One region of the Klebsiella sp. RIT-PI-d genome, then DNA from elsewhere that is predicted to be linked to it. Evidence: predicted binding sites of a transcription regulator. Region 1 holds the regulator's gene; the other holds the start of a gene.
What was found. Region 1 encodes LexA, which represses DNA repair genes until DNA is damaged. Its sites were predicted from a motif close to TNCTGTATGTACATACAGNA; they were not measured.
Positions count from the first base shown of each region.

Region 1 (10,620 bases):
TGTAGATAAGCGACAGAGCTTCTACGGCAATCGGATAGGCGATAAGCTTGCCGTTATAGCGTACGGCATCCCAGGTGAAGGGATAGAGTTTGTCCTGGAAGGCTTTATCCGGCGAGATTTCAGCCAGCAGGCCGGATTGCGCGTAGCCGCCAAAACGGTCGTGCGCCCAGAAGATGATATCCGGGCCGTCGCCAGTGGCCGCCACCTGCGGGAATTTTTCTTCCAGTTTATCAGGATGCTCAATGGTCACTTTAATGCCGGTATCTTTCTCGAATTTTTTACCCACTTCAGCGAGGCCGTTATAGCCTTTGTCGCCGTTAATCCAGATAACCAGCTTACCTTCTTCAATCTTGGCGAGAGCCGAGGCGGAAAACATCATCGTCGTCAATGCGGACAGTGCGAAGATGCGTGCGCCAGTTTTGATATTCATATATCCCGTCCTTATGGTTATTACTCGTGGATACGCTCAGGTGGCTTGACGATGCTTAGTCTCCTGGTTTGACAAGCCCTTTCCATCCTCCCCGGCTCTACGCCCCACCGCCTCGTTCTGTGATCTTCGTTACATAAATTTGAGTTATGAGTTACCGCGCACATAAAAGCGCGCCAATTTTTGTCGGTGGCATCACGAAAATAGCCGCCGCGCCCCGCGCCGCCTCGCAGAAGCCCGCTTCTCATCCTCCCGACTCCTCCCCCATAGAAAAGCGCGGGGGTGGAGGATTTGTTACGTGATTGTTTAGCTCATAGTCAGCGCATCTGAATGTTTCTGTTGATGACAGGTTGTAACGAAGGGAGAGGGCATGGCGAGCGTACAGCTACGGAATGTAACGAAAGCCTGGGGCGACGTGGTGGTATCAAAAAATATCAACCTCGACATCCATGAAGGTGAATTCGTGGTCTTTGTCGGACCGTCAGGCTGTGGGAAATCGACCCTGCTGCGCATGATCGCTGGACTGGAAACCATCACCAGCGGCGATTTATTTATTGGTGAAACACGGATGAATGATATCCCGCCCGCTGAACGCGGCGTGGGCATGGTGTTTCAGTCCTATGCGCTTTATCCCCATCTCTCCGTTGCCGAAAACATGTCGTTCGGTCTCAAGCTGGCAGGGGCCAAAAAAGAGGTTATGAAACAGAGCGTGAATCAGGTTGCGGAAGTGCTTCAGCTCGCGCACCTGTTAGATCGTAAGCCGAAAGCGCTGTCCGGCGGCCAGCGTCAGCGCGTGGCAATCGGCCGTACGCTGGTGGCGGAACCGCGCGTATTCCTGCTTGATGAACCGCTCTCCAACCTTGATGCAGCGCTGCGCGTGCAAATGCGTATTGAGATTTCCCGTCTGCACAAGCGTCTGGGCCGCACGATGATTTACGTTACCCACGATCAGGTCGAAGCGATGACGCTGGCTGACAAAATCGTGGTGCTGGATGCCGGTCGCGTAGCGCAGGTCGGTAAGCCGCTGGAACTGTATCACTATCCGGCTGACCGTTTTGTCGCGGGCTTTATCGGCTCGCCGAAAATGAATTTCTTACCGGTGAAGGTGACGGCTACCGCTATCGATCAGGTTCAGGTTGAACTGCCGAACCGTCAGCACGTCTGGCTGCCGGTGGACAGCGCCAGTGTTCAGGTGGGCGCCAATATGTCACTCGGTATTCGTCCTGAACATCTGCTGCCAAGCGATATCGCCGACGTCACGCTGGAAGGCGTGGTTCAGGTTGTCGAGCAGCTGGGACACGAAACACAAATTCATATCCAAATCCCCGCCATCCGTCAGAACCTGGTGTACCGCCAGAATGACGTGGTGTTGGTAGAAGAGGGTGCCACATTCGCCATCGGCCTGCCGCCGGAGCGTTGCCATCTGTTTCGCGAAGATGGCACTGCATGTCGACGGTTGCATAAAGAGCCAGGCGTTTAAGCATTCCCATTAAATGCGCAAAGGCTGAGAAGACCGATGCGTAATAAAAGAAAAGCAATGATCTCAGGAGATAGAATAATGACTACTCTGCGCAAACTTCCACTGGCGATCGCCATTACCGCGGGCATTCTCTCTGCCCACGCAGGCGCCGTCGATTTTCATGGCTACGCGCGTTCCGGCATTGGCTGGACCGGCAGCGGCGGCGAACAACAATGTTTCCAGGCAACGGGCGCACAAAGTAAATACCGTCTGGGTAACGAGTGTGAAACCTACGCTGAAATCAAACTCGGTCAGGAAGTGTGGAAAGAGGGCGATAAGAGCTTCTACTTCGACACTAACGTCGCCTACTCCGTCGCGCAGCAGAATGACTGGGAAGCCACCGATCCGGCTTTCCGCGAAGCCAACGTGCAGGGTAAAAACCTGATTGATGCGCTACCAGGCTCTACTATCTGGGCCGGTAAGCGTTTCTATCAGCGTCATGACGTTCACATGATCGACTTCTACTACTGGGATATTTCCGGTCCGGGCGCGGGTATCGAAAACATCGACCTCGGCTTTGGTAAGCTCTCTCTGGCCGCTACCCGTTCTCAGGAAGCGGGCGGTTCGACCTCCTTTAGCAGCAACCACATTTATGACGCCACGAAAGACACCGCCAACGACGTATATGACGTGCGTTTAGCCGGTCTGGAAACTAACCCGGACGGGATGCTGGAATTAGGTGTGGACTATGGCCGTGCCAACACCACTGATGATTACCGCCTGTCTAACGACGCATCAAAAGACGGCTGGTTGTTCACCGCAGAACATACCCAGAGCATGCTGAAAGGCTTTAACAAATTCGTGGTTCAGTACGGTACTGATGCGATGACCGCGCAGGGTAAAGGCATTCCGCAAGGCTCCTGGACTGATAACGATATCGCCGTTGACCGTAACGTCAACAACGATGGTTCGCTGCTGCGTTTACTCGATCACGGTGCAATCACGCTCGCCGAAAAATGGGACCTGATGTACGTGGGTATGTACCAGAAGTTGGATCGCGATGACGACCGTGGTACTGACTGGTACACCGTCGGCGTACGTCCAATGTACAAATGGACGCCGATCATGAGCACCCTGCTGGAAGTTGGCTACGACAACGTGAAATCGCAGCAAACCGGCGATCGTAACAGCCAGTACAAAATCACCCTTGCGCAACAATGGCAGGCAGGCGACAGCATCTGGTCCCGTCCGGCGCTGCGCGTCTTCGCAACCTATGCGAAATGGGATGAAAAATGGGGTTACGTGAAAAGCAACACCGGCGCAATTGGCCGCTCTGCCATCAGCGACTCTACCGGTAACGGTCAGTTCTCCAATAGCCGCGGCGACAGCGATGAATTCAGCTTCGGCGCACAGATGGAAATCTGGTGGTAATAGCCGTATTGATGTTGTGAACGAAAGAGAGGCGCAAGCCTCTCTGTTTCTAAGGGGTGACGCGCTATTGCCTGGCCACCGTCACACCTGAGTACTTTGAGGTGATAACAATGAAAATGAATAAAAGTCTCGTTGCGCTCTGCCTGACGGCAGGATTACTGGCTGCGGCGCCGGCAGTCAGCCTGGCCGAGGTCAATTATGTCCCACAAAATACCGCCGCTGCCCCGGCGATCCCGGCTGCAGCTCTGCAGCAACTCACCTGGACGCCGGTTGATCCGTCGAAACAGCAAACCTCTTCCACTGCGTCCGTTGGACAACGCCTTGAGGTTCCGGGTATTACCGGCCCGGTCATCGCTTACAGCGTGCCCGCCAATATTGGCGAGCTGACCCTGACGCTGACCAGCGAAGTGAATAAACAAACCAGCGTTTACGCGCCAAATGTGCTGATCCTCGATCAGAACCTGACGCCGTCTGCCTTTTTCCCCAGCAGCTATTTTACCTATCAGGAACCGGGTGTGATGAGCGCCGACCGTCTTGAAGGTGTGATGCGCCTGACACCTGCCCTGGGGCAGCAGAAAATCTACGTGCTGGTCTTTACCACCGAGAAAGATCTTCAGCAAACGACCACGCTGCTGGACCCGGCGAAAGCCTATGCCAAAGGCATTGGTAATGCGATACCAAATATTCCCGATCCTGTTGCCCGCCATACCACTGAGGGTGTGGTGAAACTGAAAGTCAAAACTAACAGCAGCTCAAGCGTCCTGGTAGGGCCGTTGTTTGGTTCATCCGATCAGGCGTCGGTCACTGTCGGCAATACCGCCGCGCCTGCATATAGCGCACCTGCCGCCGCACCGGTTACCGCCCCGGCACCTGCTGCAAAACGTGAGCCGGTTCTTAATGACACCGAAGCTTACTTTAATCAGGCTATTAAACAGGCTGTAGATAAAGGCGATGTCGATAAGGCATTGAAATTACTTAACGAAGCAGAGCGTCTGGGGTCAACTTCAGCGCGTTCCACCTTTATCAGCAGTGTAAAAGGCAAGGGATGAGTGTTATCCCGCAATGCTGATGTTTAGGCTTAGCCTTTCGGTGCGTCCTTCGGGGCGCACTTTTTTTATCACTCTGCGCTGTGTTACGTATCTGTTGCGCTTTTGCATCTAACCCGCTCCTCATCACACTTTTCTGCGTTACAATGCTGTCAGACTTTGTACCGGAGAAACAGCATGTCACATCCTGCGCTAACGCAACTGCGTGCGCTGCGCTATCTTGATCCTGTCCCCGCACTCAATCCCGCGCTGCGTGAGTGGTTATTGCTGGAGGATTCAATGACCAAACGATTTGAGCAGCAGGGAAAAAAGATCAGCATTATGCTGATGCGTGAGGCGTTTGTGGATCGGCACGAGATCGGCGAAGAACGTGCATTTTTACCAGATGAATCGCGCTACTGGCTGCGGGAGATTATTCTCTGTGCCGATGATGAGCCGTGGCTGGCGGGCCGTACTGTTGTGCCGGAATCGACACTAAACGGTCCTGAGCTGGCATTACAAACGCTGGGCAAAACGCCGCTGGGGCGCTATCTATTTACCTCATCAACGTTAACCCGGGATTTTATTGAACCAGGCACTATTGACGATTTGTGGGGGCGGCGTTCGCGGCTGCGCCTTAATGGAAAACCGTTGCTACTGACCGAACTTTTTTTACCGGCATCACCGATTTATCAGAAGGAAGAGAAAAATGGAGTGGAGTCTGACGCAGAATAAGCTGTTGGCGTATCACCGCCTGATGCGTACCGACAAACCTATCGGCGCGCTGCTGCTGCTGTGGCCAACGCTATGGGCGCTGTGGGTGGCGACGCCGGGCCTGCCGCCGCTGTGGATCCTCGCCGTATTTGTCGCGGGCGTCTGGCTAATGCGCGCGGCAGGGTGTGTGATTAATGATTATGCCGATCGTAAAATAGACGGCCATGTAAAGCGGACCGCCAATCGACCTTTGCCCAGCGGGGCGGTGAGCGGCAAAGAAGCGCGTACGCTGTTTGCGATCCTCGTGTTGTGCTCCTTTTTGCTGGTACTCACGCTAAACCGGATGACGATCCTGCTTTCTGTCGCTGCGCTGCTGCTGGCGTGGATCTATCCTTTTATGAAGCGCTACACCCACTTGCCTCAGGTGGTGCTGGGTGCCGCGTTTGGCTGGTCGATCCCGATGGCGTTTGCTGCCGTAAGCGAAACGCTCCCGCTCAGCTGCTGGCTACTGTTTTTCTGCAACATTTTATGGGCCGTAGCGTATGACACACAATATGCGATGGTCGATCGTGATGACGACCTGAAGATCGGCGTGAAGTCGACGGCGATCCTTTTCGGGCAATACGATCGTGTGATTATCGGTATTTTGCAGGTGGCGGTGCTGGGATTAATGGCCGCTATCGGCTGGCTGAACGGGCTGGGCAGCGCATTTTATGCGGCTGTGGCGGTAGTGGGGATACTGTTTATCTATCAGCAGACGCTAATTTTCCATCGTCAGCGCGACGCCTGTTTTAAAGCGTTTATGAACAATAATTATGTCGGACTGGCGCTGTTTGTCGGACTGGCGATAAGTTACTGGCCATTCTGATAGTGCTTACTCTGTTCGCCTGACCCGGGGATAATTCACAGGCTGTGCAAGCGTAGCGCTGCCGGGCATAACGATGATGTGGCTTAATGCCGGATGAAGATCCTCATCCGGCATTTTTATTTACTCGCCCTGCGCTGCGCTCTCAATGGTTAAGCGGACGTCAGACGTAATTAACTCAGCCAGCATTTGATAAACCTTCATGGTTTCTGCCGGTTCGGCATCGCCGGTGTCGCTGATATATCCTTCATCGCGTAACGTGAGAACCAGAGAACTGAACACCGCTTTGTCGAAGAACTCCGGCGCGTTAATCCCGTGCAAAACCGACAGGCGCTGCGCCACGGTGCGGCTCTCTTTCTCAAGCGTACCGCGGTTTATGGATGGATTCGCGCTCAGCAGCCAGAAGGTGATGGCATAGCGCTGGAGCGTTTCGCGCGCGCCTGCGGCCAGCAGTTGTAACGTCCGCGAACGCGACGGATCAACACACAATCCGTTCTCGTTCAGGCTAATCAAGCCCTGGCGCGCCAGCTCTTCTGTCAGCGCATCAATCACGCAGGCTATCTCACCGGTTTCCCAGCGCAGGAACAGTTCGGCTTTCAGCATCGGATAAAGCAACTCCACATGCTCAAGCAGCGCCTCCCGCGAAATCTGCCGATGCTGGGTGACGATAGCGGCAATTAACGACGGTAACATCAGCATATGCGTGATGTTATTGCGATAATAGGTCATCAGCACCGCCTGCTCGCGTGGCAGAACGATGATATCGCCGATGGTGTCTTTATCGACCTGAAACTTGTTCATCTGCAACGCATGTTCGATCAGCGCATTTGCCGTCGCGGCAGGCGCAGTGGCATCCGGCGCGTAGGGAACATTGCGCAACAGTCCAAGATAACAATCCAGCTGCTGAGTCAGCTGCTCGCGGGTCAGAGAGCGCTGACGGGATGCCAGCAGCGCGGTGCAACACAGGTTCATGGCGTTAGCTGCGCCTGCATTGTTAATACGCACCATAAGCTCGGCGGCCATGCGATTTACCGTAGGTGTCAGCCAGGCCGGACGGACGGCTTCAATCGGATCGATGGACTCACGCCACTCAGGAACGTGATGATTAAGATAGGTCATCAGCGGCATGGGTTCGCCAAAGTTGACATAGCCCTGACCCAAATTGCGCAGCTTGCTTAAGCCCCGCATCATTTGCAGCAGATTTTCTTTCTCTTTCGTCGCGCCGCGCAGCTCTTTGGCGTAGGTACCGACTTCCATCACATGCTCATAGCCGATGTAAATCGGCACGAGGGTAATTGGACGCGTACCGCCGCGCAGCATGGCCTGAATGGTCATCGACAGCGTACCGGTTTTAGGATCCAGCAAACGGCCGGTACGTGAGCGCCCACCTTCAACGAAATACTCTACTGAATAGCCACGGCTGAACAGCTCGCCGAGATACTCGCGGAATACCGTTGAATAGAGCTTGTTGCCTTTGAAGGTGCGGCGAATAAAGAAGGCACCGAGACGGCGGAAAATCGGTCCGGCAGGCCAAAAGTTCAGGTTGATGCCCGCAGCGATGTGCGGCGGCACCAGGCCCTGATGATAGAGCACATACGACAGCAGCATGTAGTCCATATGGCTGCGGTGGCAGGGTACATACACGATCTCGTGGCCGTCATGCGCCAGTTGCCGCACGCGTTCGGCGTTATGCACGTTAATCCCCTGATACAAACGGTTCCAGGTAAAGCCCAGAATACGGTCGGTCAGGCGGATCATCTCATAGGAAAAGTTAGCGGCAATTTCTTCCATCAGTGCAATGGCGTTTTGCTGCGCCTTTTCATGGGAGATTTTTTTGCTGCGCGCTTCATCTTCTACCGCACGGGCAATGGCTTTGGAGGCCAGTAGCTTATTAAACAGATCCTGACGGGCAGGCAGACGCGGTCCGACGGCAGCCAGACGCTGACGCGCGAAATGCATACGCGCAACACGCGCCAGCTTTTGCGCAATGATTTTATCCGTGCCGTGTTCGTCGGCCATGCGGCGCAGCGAAACGGACGGCGAAAAACGGACGAAACTGTCGCGGCCAAGCCAGGAAACAGCGAAGAACTTTTGCACGCCGTTAAGCATTTTTAGCGGCGGATTAACTTCACCTTTTTCACGCCCCGGCGACCGACCGAACATGATGGAAACAGGGACCATTTGTACGTCGAGAAGTGGATTACTGCGATGCAGATCCAAATAGTCGTGGAAGAGTTTGATAGACTCTTCTTTCGGCGTGTAGTACCGGAACACACGTGGGCCGCCATGAATAAATACATAACGCGGCAGCAGGGTGCCGTCGATCTCCAGAGGCTCCAGAGGGTCGGGCAGATCGTGCGCCAGACACTGCTCGCGTAGGGTCAGCAGGTCCGCTTTTGAGTTGTACGGCAATACGTACATAATAGGGCGGGACGAGTCCAGGCCCAGTTCCTGCGCGGGTTGCGCCGGAATAGATTTGCTCTTTACCAATACGCTTAATGGTAAATTCAGTAATTTGTAGTAAATTCGTGGCCAGCCAGACATAAACGATGTGAAGCCTCTGGTTAATCATGCAAATGCGCTGCAAGGATATCAGAAAGTGAACCGATTTTCTGAGCTTACGCAGGATGCGCGCTATATCATTGACGCTAATAATGTAAAAAGGTTCTTTTAATGGCCAATAATACCACCGGTTTGACCCGGATCATCAATGCAGCGGGTTATTCCTGGAAAGGATTTCGTGCAGCATGGATCAACGAAGCTGCTTTTCGCCAGGAAGGTGTTGCTGCTCTTGCAGCCATTATCCTCGCATGTTGGCTTGATGTAGATGCCATTACTCGCGTGCTGTTAATCGGTTCGGTGCTGCTGGTCATGATTGTCGAGATTTTAAACAGCGCAATCGAGGCGGTTGTCGACCGGATTGGTACGGAACGGCATGAGCTTTCAGGCCGGGCTAAGGACATGGGATCGGCGGCGGTACTGCTGTCAATCGTTGTCGCACTCATTACCTGGGCGACATTATTGTGGTCGCATTATCGTTAAAGGTCGCAAAAGTAGAAAAGTCTCTGCTTTTTCGCCCCGATAATGGTTTCAAAATCGCCGTTAACTGTATATACTCACAGCACAACTGTATATACACCCAGGGGGCGGAATGAAAGCGTTAACGGCCAGGCAGCAAGAGGTGTTCGATCTCATTCGGGACCACATCAGCCAGACAGGCATGCCACCAACGCGTGCGGAAATTGCGCAACGTTTGGGGTTCCGTTCCCCAAATGCGGCTGAAGAACACCTTAAAGCACTGGCGCGCAAAGGGGTGATTGAAATCGTCACCGGCGCATCACGCGGTATTCGCCTGTTGCTGCAGGAAGAAGAAGGTTTACCTCTCATTGGCCGCGTTGCCGCCGGTGAGCCGCTGCTGGCACAGCAGCATATTGAAAGTCATTATCAGGTCGATCCCCTGCTGTTTAAACCGAGCGCTGATTTTCTGCTGCGCGTTAGCGGTATGTCGATGAAAGATATTGGCATCATGGACGGCGATTTACTGGCCGTGCATAAAACGCAGGACGTGCATAATGGCCAGGTTGTCGTGGCACGCATTGATGAAGAAGTTACCGTTAAACGTTTGAAAAAACAGGGTAACGTCGTTGAGTTGCTGCCTGAAAATAGCGATTTTTCACCCATTGTGGTTGACTTGCGCAAGCAAAGCTTCTCCATTGAGGGTCTGGCTGTAGGCGTAATCCGCAACGGCGAATGGCTGTAAGCACGAATCGAATTCTGCGGTGCCCCGGGTGCCGCAGACATATCTCTTTCCTTTGCAGAAATCCTCAACCTCTTCTCACCTCGCAGGGTTAAATATTCTTAATTTGCCGCAGGGTGCAGGATCGTCTCCTATACTTATTCATACGTTCAGCAGAAAGATACGCTTTCTGAGCGACAAAGTTCACATGTTTTGTACCCCAAAAAGAGGACATAATTATGAATAAAGACGAAGTCGGCGGTAACTGGAAACAGTTCAAAGGTAAAGCGAAAGAAAAATGGGGTAAACTGACTGACGATGATATGACTGTCATCGAAGGTAAACGCGATCAGCTCGTGGGTAAAATCCAGGAACGTTATGGTTATGAGAAAGACCAGGCGGAAACTGAAGTAAAAGACTGGGAAACCCGCAACGAGTATCGCTGGTAAGAGTAAACTCAGCTAACCCCTGAGAAGACCTACCCCCCTGAAAGGCCGCGCCGTAGCTAGCGCGGCTTTTTCTTGCTCTGAATAGAATGATCGTGATGGCACTCGCCCGGATGGCGACATGCCTCGACTTCAGCACACCCGGCGCACAGACCGTGTGCTTCTATCACGTTATGCCGCAGGGCAAAACCCATTCTGGCTGCCAGAGCATGCATAATATCTTCCACGCCTTCTGCCCCTTCTTCTTTAACCACGCCACAGCGGTCGCAGATAAACATGGCCGAAGTATGCGTATGCTCAAAGAGGTGACACAACACGTAGCTGTTAGTGGATTCCACTTTGTGTACAAAACCCTGCTCAAGTAAGAACTCAAGCGCGCGATAAACTGTCGGCGGCTTAGCCTGAGGCTCTTTATCGCGTAGCAGATCGAGCAAATCATACGCGCTAATAGCACCCTGTTGCAGGCTCATTAAGCGCAGGACCTCAAGGCGCTGTGGGGTCAGGCGCACATTGCGTT
Region 1 covers NZ_LGIT01000001.1:63,333-73,952, reverse strand. Annotated here, with positions in the region: gene malE (maltose/maltodextrin ABC transporter substrate-binding protein MalE) at 1-430, opposite strand, end outside; gene malK (maltose/maltodextrin ABC transporter ATP-binding protein MalK) at 798-1,907, shown strand; gene AC791_RS00320 (maltoporin) at 1,983-3,317, shown strand; gene malM (maltose operon protein MalM) at 3,428-4,366, shown strand; gene ubiC (chorismate lyase) at 4,541-5,077, shown strand; gene ubiA (4-hydroxybenzoate octaprenyltransferase) at 5,052-5,924, shown strand; gene plsB (glycerol-3-phosphate 1-O-acyltransferase PlsB) at 6,045-8,465, opposite strand; gene AC791_RS00295 (diacylglycerol kinase) at 8,595-8,963, shown strand; gene lexA (transcriptional repressor LexA) at 9,073-9,681, shown strand; gene AC791_RS00285 (CsbD family protein) at 9,897-10,106, shown strand; gene zur (zinc uptake transcriptional repressor Zur) at 10,163-10,620, opposite strand, start outside.

Region 2 (10,620 bases), on a different contig from region 1:
ACGACCTCCTGCGGCACCGCAACGGCCGTATCCGTACCGTGCATGTTTTCCGGAATGCCGCGTGCGCATTATGATGCCCAGCTGGCACACCATCAGGAGGGGTTGCTGGATGTCATCCAGCGTGCCGGTATCCAGGTTCTGTGGAATGAAAACGACGGAGGCTGCAAAGGCGCCTGTACACGCGTACCAACCCAGGATAAGACCGCGCAAAAACTGCCCCGTCAGTGTATGAATGGCGAATGCTACGATGAGGTTTTATTCGATGGTCTGGAACGATATATCGACACCCTTCAGGGCGATGGGGTGATTGTTTTACATACTATCGGCAGCCACGGCCCGACCTATTATCGTCGCTATCCGCCACAGTTCCGTAAATTTACCCCCACCTGCGACACCAATGAGATCCAAACCTGTAGTCAGGCACAACTGATGAATACCTATGATAATACGGTTCTGTACGTGGATTATATTGTCGATAAGGCGATCAAGCTGCTGCAACGTAAACAGGATAAATTTACCACCAGCCTGGTCTATCTTTCCGATCACGGTGAATCTCTGGGTGAAGATGGCATTTATCTCCACGGTTTGCCGTGGTCGGTGGCCCCGCAGATGCAAAAACACATTCCGATGCTGATTTGGCTTTCAGCGGATTATCAGAAGCGTTATGACATTAATCAGCAGTGTCTGGAAAAAAACGCTGACACACAATCCTACTCACAGGATAATCTTTTCTCGACCATGCTGGGATTAGTCGGTGTTAATACGCACGTTTATCAGGAAAAAGACGACATTTTACTGCCGTGCAGAGGAGCTAACTAAGTGAAAATATTAGTTATAGAGGATGACGCTTTATTATTGCAGGGATTGATTCTCGCAATGCAAAACGAGGGATATGTCTGCGACGGCGTAACAACGGCCCGGGATGCCAAAATTTGCCTGGCCAATGCCTATTACAGCTTAGTGGTACTGGATCTGGGCCTGCCGGATCAAGATGGTTTGCAGCTGCTGGCGAATCTGCGCCGGGAGAAATTCACCCAGCCGGTTCTGATCCTGACCGCACGCGATACCGTTAACGATCGCATCTCAGGCCTGGATACCGGCGCGGATGATTATCTTATTAAGCCTTTCGCCCTCGACGAGCTGAATGCGCGTATTCGCGCCCTGCTGCGCCGTCATCATAATCAGGGTGATAACGAAATAACTATTGAGGATCTCACGCTGAATGTCACGCGTCGTCAGGTCCTGCTTGCCGGTGAACAGCTGGATTTAACGCCAAAAGAGTATGCGCTACTGTCCCGACTGATGTTAAAGGCGGGCAGCCCGGTCCACCGTGAAATTTTATATAACGATATCTACAGCTGGGAAAACGAACCGTCCACCAATACTCTTGAGGTGCACATGCATAATCTGCGGGAAAAAATTGGCAAAACGCGGATACGCACGGTGCGCGGTTTCGGCTATACAATGCCAGTGCAGGGTAAATAATGGCGCTATTGCGTAAACGGAAAACCACCATGCGCTTTCAGCTGCTGCTGACCATCGGTGCCATTCTTGTGGTGTGCCAGATATTCAGCGTGTTATGGCTGTGGCATGAGAGTAAAGAGCAGATCCAGCTGCTGGTTGAGAGTGCCATCCACAATCACAATAACAGCAAACACGTTGAGCATGAAGTTCACGAGGCGGTAGCCAGCCTGCTGGTCCCGAGCATGTTAATTATTGGCCTGGCGTTAATTATTAGCTTTCACGCGGTGAAAAAGATCACTCGTCCACTGGCTGAACTGCAGCGTGAGCTGGGTACCCGCACGCCAGATAATCTTCAGCCTATCAATATTGCTGCCCCGGTGAGCGAAGTGGAAGCGGTAACCTCGGCCATTAATCAGCTGGTGTCGCGGCTGACCGTCACGCTTGAGCGCGAACGGCTTTTTACTGCCGATGTGGCGCACGAATTGCGTACGCCGCTGGCCGGGCTGCGTTTGCACCTGGAGTTGATTGGCCGGGCCGGCACGGCCAACGTGGAGCCGCTGCTACAGCGTCTCGATCAGATGACAAACAGTATTGCTCAGCTTCTCCAGCTTGCCCGCGTCGGGCAATCCTTTTCCGCCGGGAGTTACCAGCGGGTTGAGCTATATTCGGATGTGATCCTGCCCCTGCAGGATGAGCTTGAAACCATGCTGGCGCCGCGCCAGCAGCGGCTGGTGCTGCCTGCTGAATGTCAGGCTGCGGTGTCAGGAGATGCCACGTTATTACGCTTCCTGCTGCGAAATCTGGTGGAGAATGCCTATCGCTACAGCCCGGTCGGTTCGGCTATCAGCATTTATCTTGAGTCAGAAAACGGGCCGCTGCTGGTGGTCGAAGATGAGGGTCCGGGCATTGATGAGTCAAAAAGCGGCGAGTTGAGTAAGGCATTTGTGCGTATGGACAGCCGATACGGGGGAATTGGCCTCGGATTAAGCATCGTAACGCGAATTGCACAGTTACATGACGCGCAGTTCTTTTTGCATAACCGACAAGCACAGCCAGGCGCACGAGCGTGGGTAAAATTCAAAGCCCTGCACAGCCCGCACGTATAAGCGTACTAACGGTCATGGCGGCTGCGCTTTATCCGGCCTGCCAGAACTAAGCGTTATCAGGCCGGTCTTCCCACAGGCCTGATAAACCCAGCGCCACCGGGCATGGAACCCGCCGTCCCGGTCGTTATTCCACTAGGATGCCGCGATGAACAGATCGCGTAACTGGTGAAGCTGATCGCGCGTTTGTGCGGCTTCCTCAAATTCAAGATCCCGGGCGTGCTGCATCATCTTCGCTTCCAGCTCGTGAATTTTCTGCTGTAGCGCTTTCGGCGTCAGCGGCAGTGCGGCATCGTCCTCAACCGGATGACGCGCTTTACCACGGCCTTTGGCTTTGGTCTTCGCAATGTTCTCACCCAGCGCCAGGATGTCGACGACTTTCTTATTCAGGCCCTGCGGCACAATGCCATGTTCTTCGTTGTACTGCTGCTGCTTCTCGCGGCGACGCTCCGTTTCACCGATCGCTTTTTCCATCGACGCCGTGATCTTATCGCCGTACAGAATCGCTTTACCGTTGATGTTACGTGCCGCACGACCAATGGTCTGGATAAGTGAACGCTCGGAACGCAGGAAGCCTTCTTTGTCGGCATCAAGGATAGCGACCAGCGAAACTTCCGGCATATCCAGCCCCTCTCGCAGCAGGTTGATACCGACCAGCACGTCAAACTCACCGAGGCGCAGGTCGCGAATGATCTCCATACGCTCCACAGTGTCGATGTCCGAGTGGAGATAGCGAACCTTCTCGCCGTGTTCGGTCAGATATTCGGTTAAGTCTTCCGCCATACGTTTGGTCAGGGTGGTTACCAGAACGCGCTCATTTATGGCTACCCGCGCGCGGATTTCCGAGAGCAAATCGTCCACCTGGGTGCCGACCGGACGCACTTCAATAATGGGGTCCAGAAGGCCGGTAGGACGAACGACTTGATCGACAATGTCGTCACCCGACTTTTCCAGCTCATACTTGCCCGGCGTCGCGGAAACGTAAATGGTTTGTGGCGCCAGGCCTTCAAACTCTTCAAACTTCATCGGACGGTTATCCAGCGCCGACGGCAGGCGAAAACCATATTCCACCAGGGTCTCTTTACGCGCCCGGTCGCCACGATACATGCCTCCAATTTGTGGAATAGTCACGTGCGACTCATCGATAACCAGCAGACCGTCGGCGGGCAAATAGTCGAACAGCGTCGGCGGCGCTTCACCCGGCCCACGCGCGGAAAGATAGCGCGAGTAGTTTTCGATACCGGAGCAGTAGCCCAGTTCGTTCATCATTTCGAGGTCGAACTGAGTGCGCTGGGTAATACGCTGTTCTTCAAGTAACTTGTTGTTCGCCATCAGCGTTTTGCGCCGGTCAGCCAGCTCAACTTTGATGTCTTCCATCGCCTGCACAATACGTTCGCGCGGCGTGACGTAGTGCGTTTTGGGATAGACGGTAAAACGCTGAATGGTGGATTCAATGTGTCCGGTAAGCGGATCGAATAACGACAGGCGTTCGACTTCTTCGTCAAATAACTCAACGCGCAGCGCCGTATCGTCAGACTCTGCCGGGAAAATATCAATCACCTCTCCGCGCACGCGAAACGTTCCGCGCTGGAACGCCTGATCGTTGCGGGCGTATTGCAGCTCTGCCAGGCGGCGCAGGATATCGCGCTGATTAATGATCATGCCGATGGATAAGTGCAGCATCATTTTCAGGTACAAATCGGGGTCGCCCAGGCCGTAAATTGCCGAAACGGACGCCACCACGACGACATCCCGACGCTCCAGCAGCGCTTTGGTAGCCGACAGACGCATTTGCTCGATATGCTCGTTGACCGACGCGTCTTTCTCAATGAAGGTGTCGGAACTGGGGACATACGCTTCCGGCTGGTAATAGTCGTAGTAGGAGACGAAATACTCTACGGCGTTATCCGGGAAGAACTCTTTCATTTCGCCGTACAGCTGCGCTGCCAGCGTTTTGTTAGGCGCCAGCACCATGGTTGGCCGCTGAAGATCGGCAATGACATTCGCGACGGTAAACGTCTTCCCTGACCCGGTTACGCCAAGCAGCGTCTGATGGGCCAGGCCATCTTCAAGACCTATTTTAAGACGACGAATCGCCTCAGGCTGATCGCCAGATGGACGAAATGCGGAATTCAGTTTGAACGGTTTACTCATTAATGGCTACCTGAAAGGAATGAAGCGGGCAGGAGCATAATTTTACGCGCCGCTGGTGATTTTGCCAACAGCTAATACTGGATAAAAAAACAGTAAGCGTAAAATTCTCCCCGTTATTGATGTAAACATCAGCAAAAGCGTAGCGCCAGGCCGGGAAAATGCCACCTGAAACGGGTTATCCCCAGAAAAATTCGTTTATTAACTTTGTCAAGTAACGTCATGACGGTTTAATGGCAACAGATGACACTTTTCTTGCACCGCTTGCTTTTATTTAACTGTTTGTATTTTATGTAAATATTATAAAAGCCGCGTTTGCCGCCAATTCAGGCGCAGGCCGCGTATTTACTCGTTTACCGCATCTTTTCTAACTCTAATACACAAGGTTATCCACAGGAATAGTGGATAACTCACGCCAGCCCTTTGCCGCCGCTCCCTGGCAAAAAACGAAGCGGCGGGTAAGTTGCGTGAATAAAAAATATTTACTGCTTTTTTTTACCGATTCGCGATTAAAGAGCGCTGATAAAACGCACTTTACCGCCTGGCTTTTGCACTACATCTTACTGCGCTGGCACCGACAACGTGCAGTGGGCAATAGCAGGATGCACCATTTGCGTATTAATCTCAGGCGCTATCTGAAATAAGCATCTTTTTTACCGATTCTACTGTCTCTGGCAAGCCTTTTGCAGCATCAGCCTGTCGAACTGCAGGTGCTGAATTGAGGAGATACCGATGTTGAGTCTGCGCGCTGTGAATCATTTTTATGGCAGTCAGCATACGCTGTGGAATATTACGCTTGAGCTACAGGCGGGAAAATGTACCAGCGTAGTGGGGCTACCTGGTATGGGAAAGTCTACGCTGTTTAATTGTATCACCGGCTTTTTACCGGTCGAGAGCGGGAGTATTGTCTGGCACGGTAATAATGCGCCGCCCTGCGATCTGCTGCCGCTTTCGGCGCTGAATCGTAGTGCACTGGGGATTGGCTATGTCCCCCAGGACCGGCGCATTTTCTCGCAGTTGACCGTGGAGGAGAATCTGCATATTGCCCATGCTGCCAGTGGCGATGGCGAGGTCAAAAGTACAATATATGATTTATTCCCGGAGCTGTGCACGCTGCGTCAGGCGAAGGCCGCCACCTTGTCAGACGATAATCAGTATCAGCTGGCACTGGCAAATGCGCTAATCGCCCGGCCCCGGCTGTTGATCCTTGATGAACCTACGCGCGGCGCGGGCCAGGCATTTTTACATAAGCTGGGCGAGATTATCCTGCGCCTGAAACGCGAACTGGGGTTAACGATCCTGCTGGCAGAACAGCATTTGTCGTTTATCCATCACGTTTCAGATCGTTTTTTTCTGCTGCACCAGGGCCGTAACGTTGCGCAGGGACAAGTTAATCAGCTTGACCAGCAACTTTTCACGCAGTGGATGACGCCGGTACCAGCGCGCTAAGATCAAGATACTGCCCGAGATCGCATGCTTGCGGGGGAGCATCGAGAAAAGGGATCTCGCCCAACAATGGCGCAGGTAATACGCGCCTGAGGGTGGCGAGATACTCCTGATGGCGACGACCCGGCGGGATAATATCGTTGGCGATCCAGCCTGCGAACGTTAATCCTGCCTGCTGAATAGCCAGCGCGGTCAGCATGGCGTGGTTAATACACCCCAGTTTTATGCCGACCACCAGGATAACCGGCAATTTCTCCGTTTTTACCCAGTCGGCAAAGGTGAGTGTCGATGACAGCGGCGTAAACCAGCCCCCCGCCCCTTCGACCAGTACCCATTCAGCCAGCGTTTCAAGCTGCCGGAGTCCGGCAGAGAGGACTGCAGCTTCAACAGGGCGTCTCTCATCAGCGCTGACAATGTGCGGCGACGTCGGTTCGGCAAAGGTATAGGGATTCACCTGATGATAGCCCAGCGGCAGGCTGCTGTTGCGCTGAAGCGCCAGCGCATCACTGTTACGTAAACCTTCAGCAGTGGTGTCGCTGCCGGATGCAACAGGTTTATACCCGGCGACAATCGTGCCCTGCCGTCGCGCGGCCTGAAGCAGCGCACAACTGGCCACGGTTTTACCGACTTCAGTGTCGGTGCCGGTGACGAAAAATCGGTTAGTCACGTTGAATAATTCCTGCAAAAAGATGATAGGTCAGTGGACAATGCCCCTGGTGTTGCGGCCACGCCAGTTGAAGCTCGCGCAGCTGGCTGCGGGTCAGCGGCCGATGTGTCCGCCCGTCATGCAGATGGCTTGCACCAGTGCCTTTGAGCGAGCGCATGGCGCTAAGCGCATCCGGGAACGACAGGCTGATTGACGGCTCATGAGCACGATAGCGCCAGCCGGATAATGCCTCGTGAATAGCCTCGCGGGTCAGAAAGCGATTCACGTGCCTGCCGCCGTCAACCGCCTGCCAGGCCTGAGTCACTTCAGGCAGCGAGCCGCTCACCAGCGTGGTAAAAGCCACATAGCCGCCGGGACGCGTGACGCGATACAGCTCTGCAATAGCCGTCGGCAAGTGCTCACACCACTGTACGGCGAGATTACTCCACGTAAGATCAAATTGTGCCTGCGCCAGCGGGATCGCCTCAATATCGGCCAGCACATAGTGATGGGCAGTTTCCTGCTGCTGCGCTTCAGCCAGCATCTGCGCGGAGAGATCCAGCGCGGTAACCTGACTGCCGCGCCCGCGCCAGTAGCGGCTCATCGCGCCCGGTCCGCATCCGGCATCAAGCACGTGTGGAAACGGCTGTTCAGGCAAGGCAGATAACAGCGCGGCGGCGCTTTGTCGCTGGAGTTCATCATGCTGCTGGTAGACGGCAGCGGCACGGCCAAAGGTGGCGGCAACCGCCTGTTTATTCACCGATGGCATGCAACACCTCCAGTAATCGTGTGATGTCTTCCGCGCTGTGCGCCGCCGTCAGGGTTAAACGCAATCGGGCCGTACCTTCAGGCACCGTGGGGGGGCGGATCGCTGTTACCCAGCATCCCTGCTCGCGAAGTGCGCCAGCCATGTGTAATGCCCGCGCATTATCACCGACAATCAGCGGCTGGATGGCACTGGCAGAGTCAGTCATAACGACGCTTAGCGCATCCGCGCCACGGCGAAAAAGCGCGATATGCTGCTGAAGCTTTTCGCGCTGCTGCTGGCCTTCGTCGCTGCGGATAACCTCTAGCGCCGCCTGAAGCGCCATCGCCTGCGCGGGAGGCATCGAGGTGCTGTAAATCAGATGGCGGGCAAATTGCAGCAGATACCCGGCCACCATGTCGCTGCATAAGACCGCGGCACCACTAATGCCAACGCCTTTGCCGAAGGTCACAATCAGCAGATCCGGCTGCACCTGTTGCACATCGCAACTGCCGCGCCCCTCATGGCCGCTGACCGCGATACCGTGGGCATCATCCACCATCAGCCACGCCCCGGCCTCATGCGCGGCACGATGGATATCGGCAAGCGGAGCGCTGTCGCCATCCATGCTGAAAATACCTTCCGTCACCACCAGCTGTTGTCCGCGCAGGGGCTTCGCCAGTAGCGTGCGTACATGAAGCGGATCGTTATGATGGAAGCGGCGCAATTGTGCCGGGCTAAGGCTTGCCGCTTCCAGCAGTGAGGCATGACTCAGCCGATCGGCGATAATGCGATCGTCTTTACCGGCCAGCGCCGTAATGACCGCCTGATTCGCGGCAAAGCCGGAGATGAACAGCAGCGCGCGTGAATATCCCAGCCACCCGGCCAGCATCTCCTCAAGCTGCTGATGCGCACAGGTATAACCGCTGACGTGACCCGAGCCGCCGCTGCCAACGCCGAAACGGGCTGCGCCCTCCTGCCAGGCGGCAATAACCGCCGGATGCTGGCTTAGCCCAAGATAGTCATTGCTGGAAAAATTCAGGTAGCGCTTACCGTCAGCGCTCAGCCAGCGTCCGGCCCCCTGCCCGACAACCTGACGGCTGCGCAGGGCGCTGGCCGCCCGGCGGTCGTCCAGTTCGCGCGCGATCCGCTGCTCCCAGCTCATACTGTCGCCGCGTTGTAATACACGTCGGTGTCCGGGGTACGCAGCACCTGCTCCAGACGCTGCTGCTGTTCGTTATCCCCTTCCAGCACCTGAGTCTGCTGCGGGTTCAACCCCAGTTTGCGAAAGAGCTGGAGATCCTTATCTTCTTCCGGATTTGCGGTCGTCAGCAGTTTGCAGCCGTAGAAAATCGAGTTTGCCCCGGCCATAAAGCACATCGCCTGCGTCTGCTCATTCATCTGTTCGCGACCTGCGGAGAGGCGAACGTGCGAGGTCGGCATCATGATCCGCGCCACGGCGATGGTGCGGATAAAATCAAACGCATCGACATCGTCATTATCCGCCAGCGGCGTGCCTTTGACCTTCACCAGCATGTTGATAGGCACGCTTTCCGGCGGCGTCGGCAAATTCGCCAGTTGCAGCAGTAATCCGGCGCGGTCGTTGACCGTTTCACCCAGCCCGACAATCCCGCCAGAGCACACTTTGATCCCGGCATCGCGAACTTTTCCCAGCGTATCAAGACGCTCCTGATAGGTGCGCGTGGTGATGATGTTGCCGTAGAATTCCGGGGAGGTATCGAGGTTATGGTTATAGTAATCCAGCCCGGCCGAGGCCAGCCGCTGCGCCTGGGTTTCATCGAGCGTGCCGAGGGTCATGCAGGCTTCAAGCCCCATCTCTTTAACACCCTGCACCATCTGCTCCAGGTAAGGCATGTCACGTTCATGCGGATTTTTCCACGCCGCGCCCATACAAAAACGGGTAGAGCCTGCCCGTTTGGCCTTGCGCGCGGACTCCAGCACCTGCTCCACTTCCATGAGCCGTTCAGATTCAAGACCCGTTTTATAGCGCGAGCTCTGCGGACAATATTTACAGTCCTCCGGGCAGGCTCCCGTTTTGATCGACAGCAACGTACTGACCTGCACCTGCTGTGGGTCAAAATGCTGACGATGGATTTGTTGTGCCTCGAACAGCAGTTCAAGCAGCGGTTTATTAAATAGTTCAGTAACTTGCGACATTTTCCAGCGCGAATGGTGAGCCATCTGGCCTCTCCAAAAAGGTTTAGTTAATTATGACTTCGGTGTAGACTCGTAAACCTAAAACTTTTTCAAATGGTTTACAAGTCGATTATGACCCCGGACGATCTCGCCTTCGATAAACGCCATATCTGGCATCCCTACACCTCCATGACCGCGCCACTGCCGGTCTACCCAATTGTCAGCGCCGGGGGCTGTGAATTACAGCTTGCCAGCGGCGAGCGCCTGGTTGACGGGATGTCATCCTGGTGGGCTGCAATCCACGGCTATAACCATCCGCGCCTCAACGCGGCGCTGCATACCCAGATTGACCAGATGTCTCATGTGATGTTTGGCGGCATTACCCATCCTTCAGCAGTGGCGCTGTGCCGGAAGCTGGTGGCGATGACGCCCGAACCGCTGGAGTGCGTGTTCCTCGCAGATTCTGGCTCGGTCGCCGTCGAAGTGGCCATGAAAATGGCGCTACAGTACTGGCATGCCAAAGGCCAACCGCGTCAGCGCTTTCTGACCTTTCGTAACGGCTACCACGGCGATACCTTCGGGGCGATGTCAGTTTGCGATCCGCAGAATTCGATGCACAGCCTGTGGCAGGGCTATTTGCCGCAGCATCTGTTTGCCCCGGCGCCGCAAAGCCGCTTTGACGGTGACTGGGACGAGCGGGATATGGTGGCGTTTGCTCGTCTGATGGCCGCACACCGCGATGAAATCGCAGCGGTGATCCTCGAACCCGTGGTACAGGGCGCGGGCGGAATGCGGATGTATCATCCTGAATGGCTGCGCCGTATCCGCAAAATGTGTGACCGTGAAGGGATTTTGCTGATTGCAGATGAAATTGCCACCGGCTTCGGCCGGACCGGTAAACTGTTCGC
Region 2 covers NZ_LGIT01000009.1:480,537-491,156, reverse strand. Annotated here, with positions in the region: gene eptA (phosphoethanolamine transferase EptA) at 1-819, shown strand, start outside; gene pmrA (two-component system response regulator PmrA) at 820-1,485, shown strand; gene pmrB (two-component system sensor histidine kinase PmrB) at 1,485-2,570, shown strand; gene uvrB (excinuclease ABC subunit UvrB) at 2,703-4,721, opposite strand; gene AC791_RS08910 (ABC transporter ATP-binding protein) at 5,451-6,167, shown strand; gene bioD (dethiobiotin synthase) at 6,133-6,831, opposite strand; gene bioC (malonyl-ACP O-methyltransferase BioC) at 6,824-7,579, opposite strand; gene bioF (8-amino-7-oxononanoate synthase) at 7,563-8,720, opposite strand; gene bioB (biotin synthase BioB) at 8,717-9,757, opposite strand; gene bioA (adenosylmethionine--8-amino-7-oxononanoate transaminase) at 9,845-10,620, shown strand, end outside.
Region 2: a site for LexA is predicted at 4,797-4,816, ahead of uvrB (excinuclease ABC subunit UvrB). Genes of this name have one in related genera too.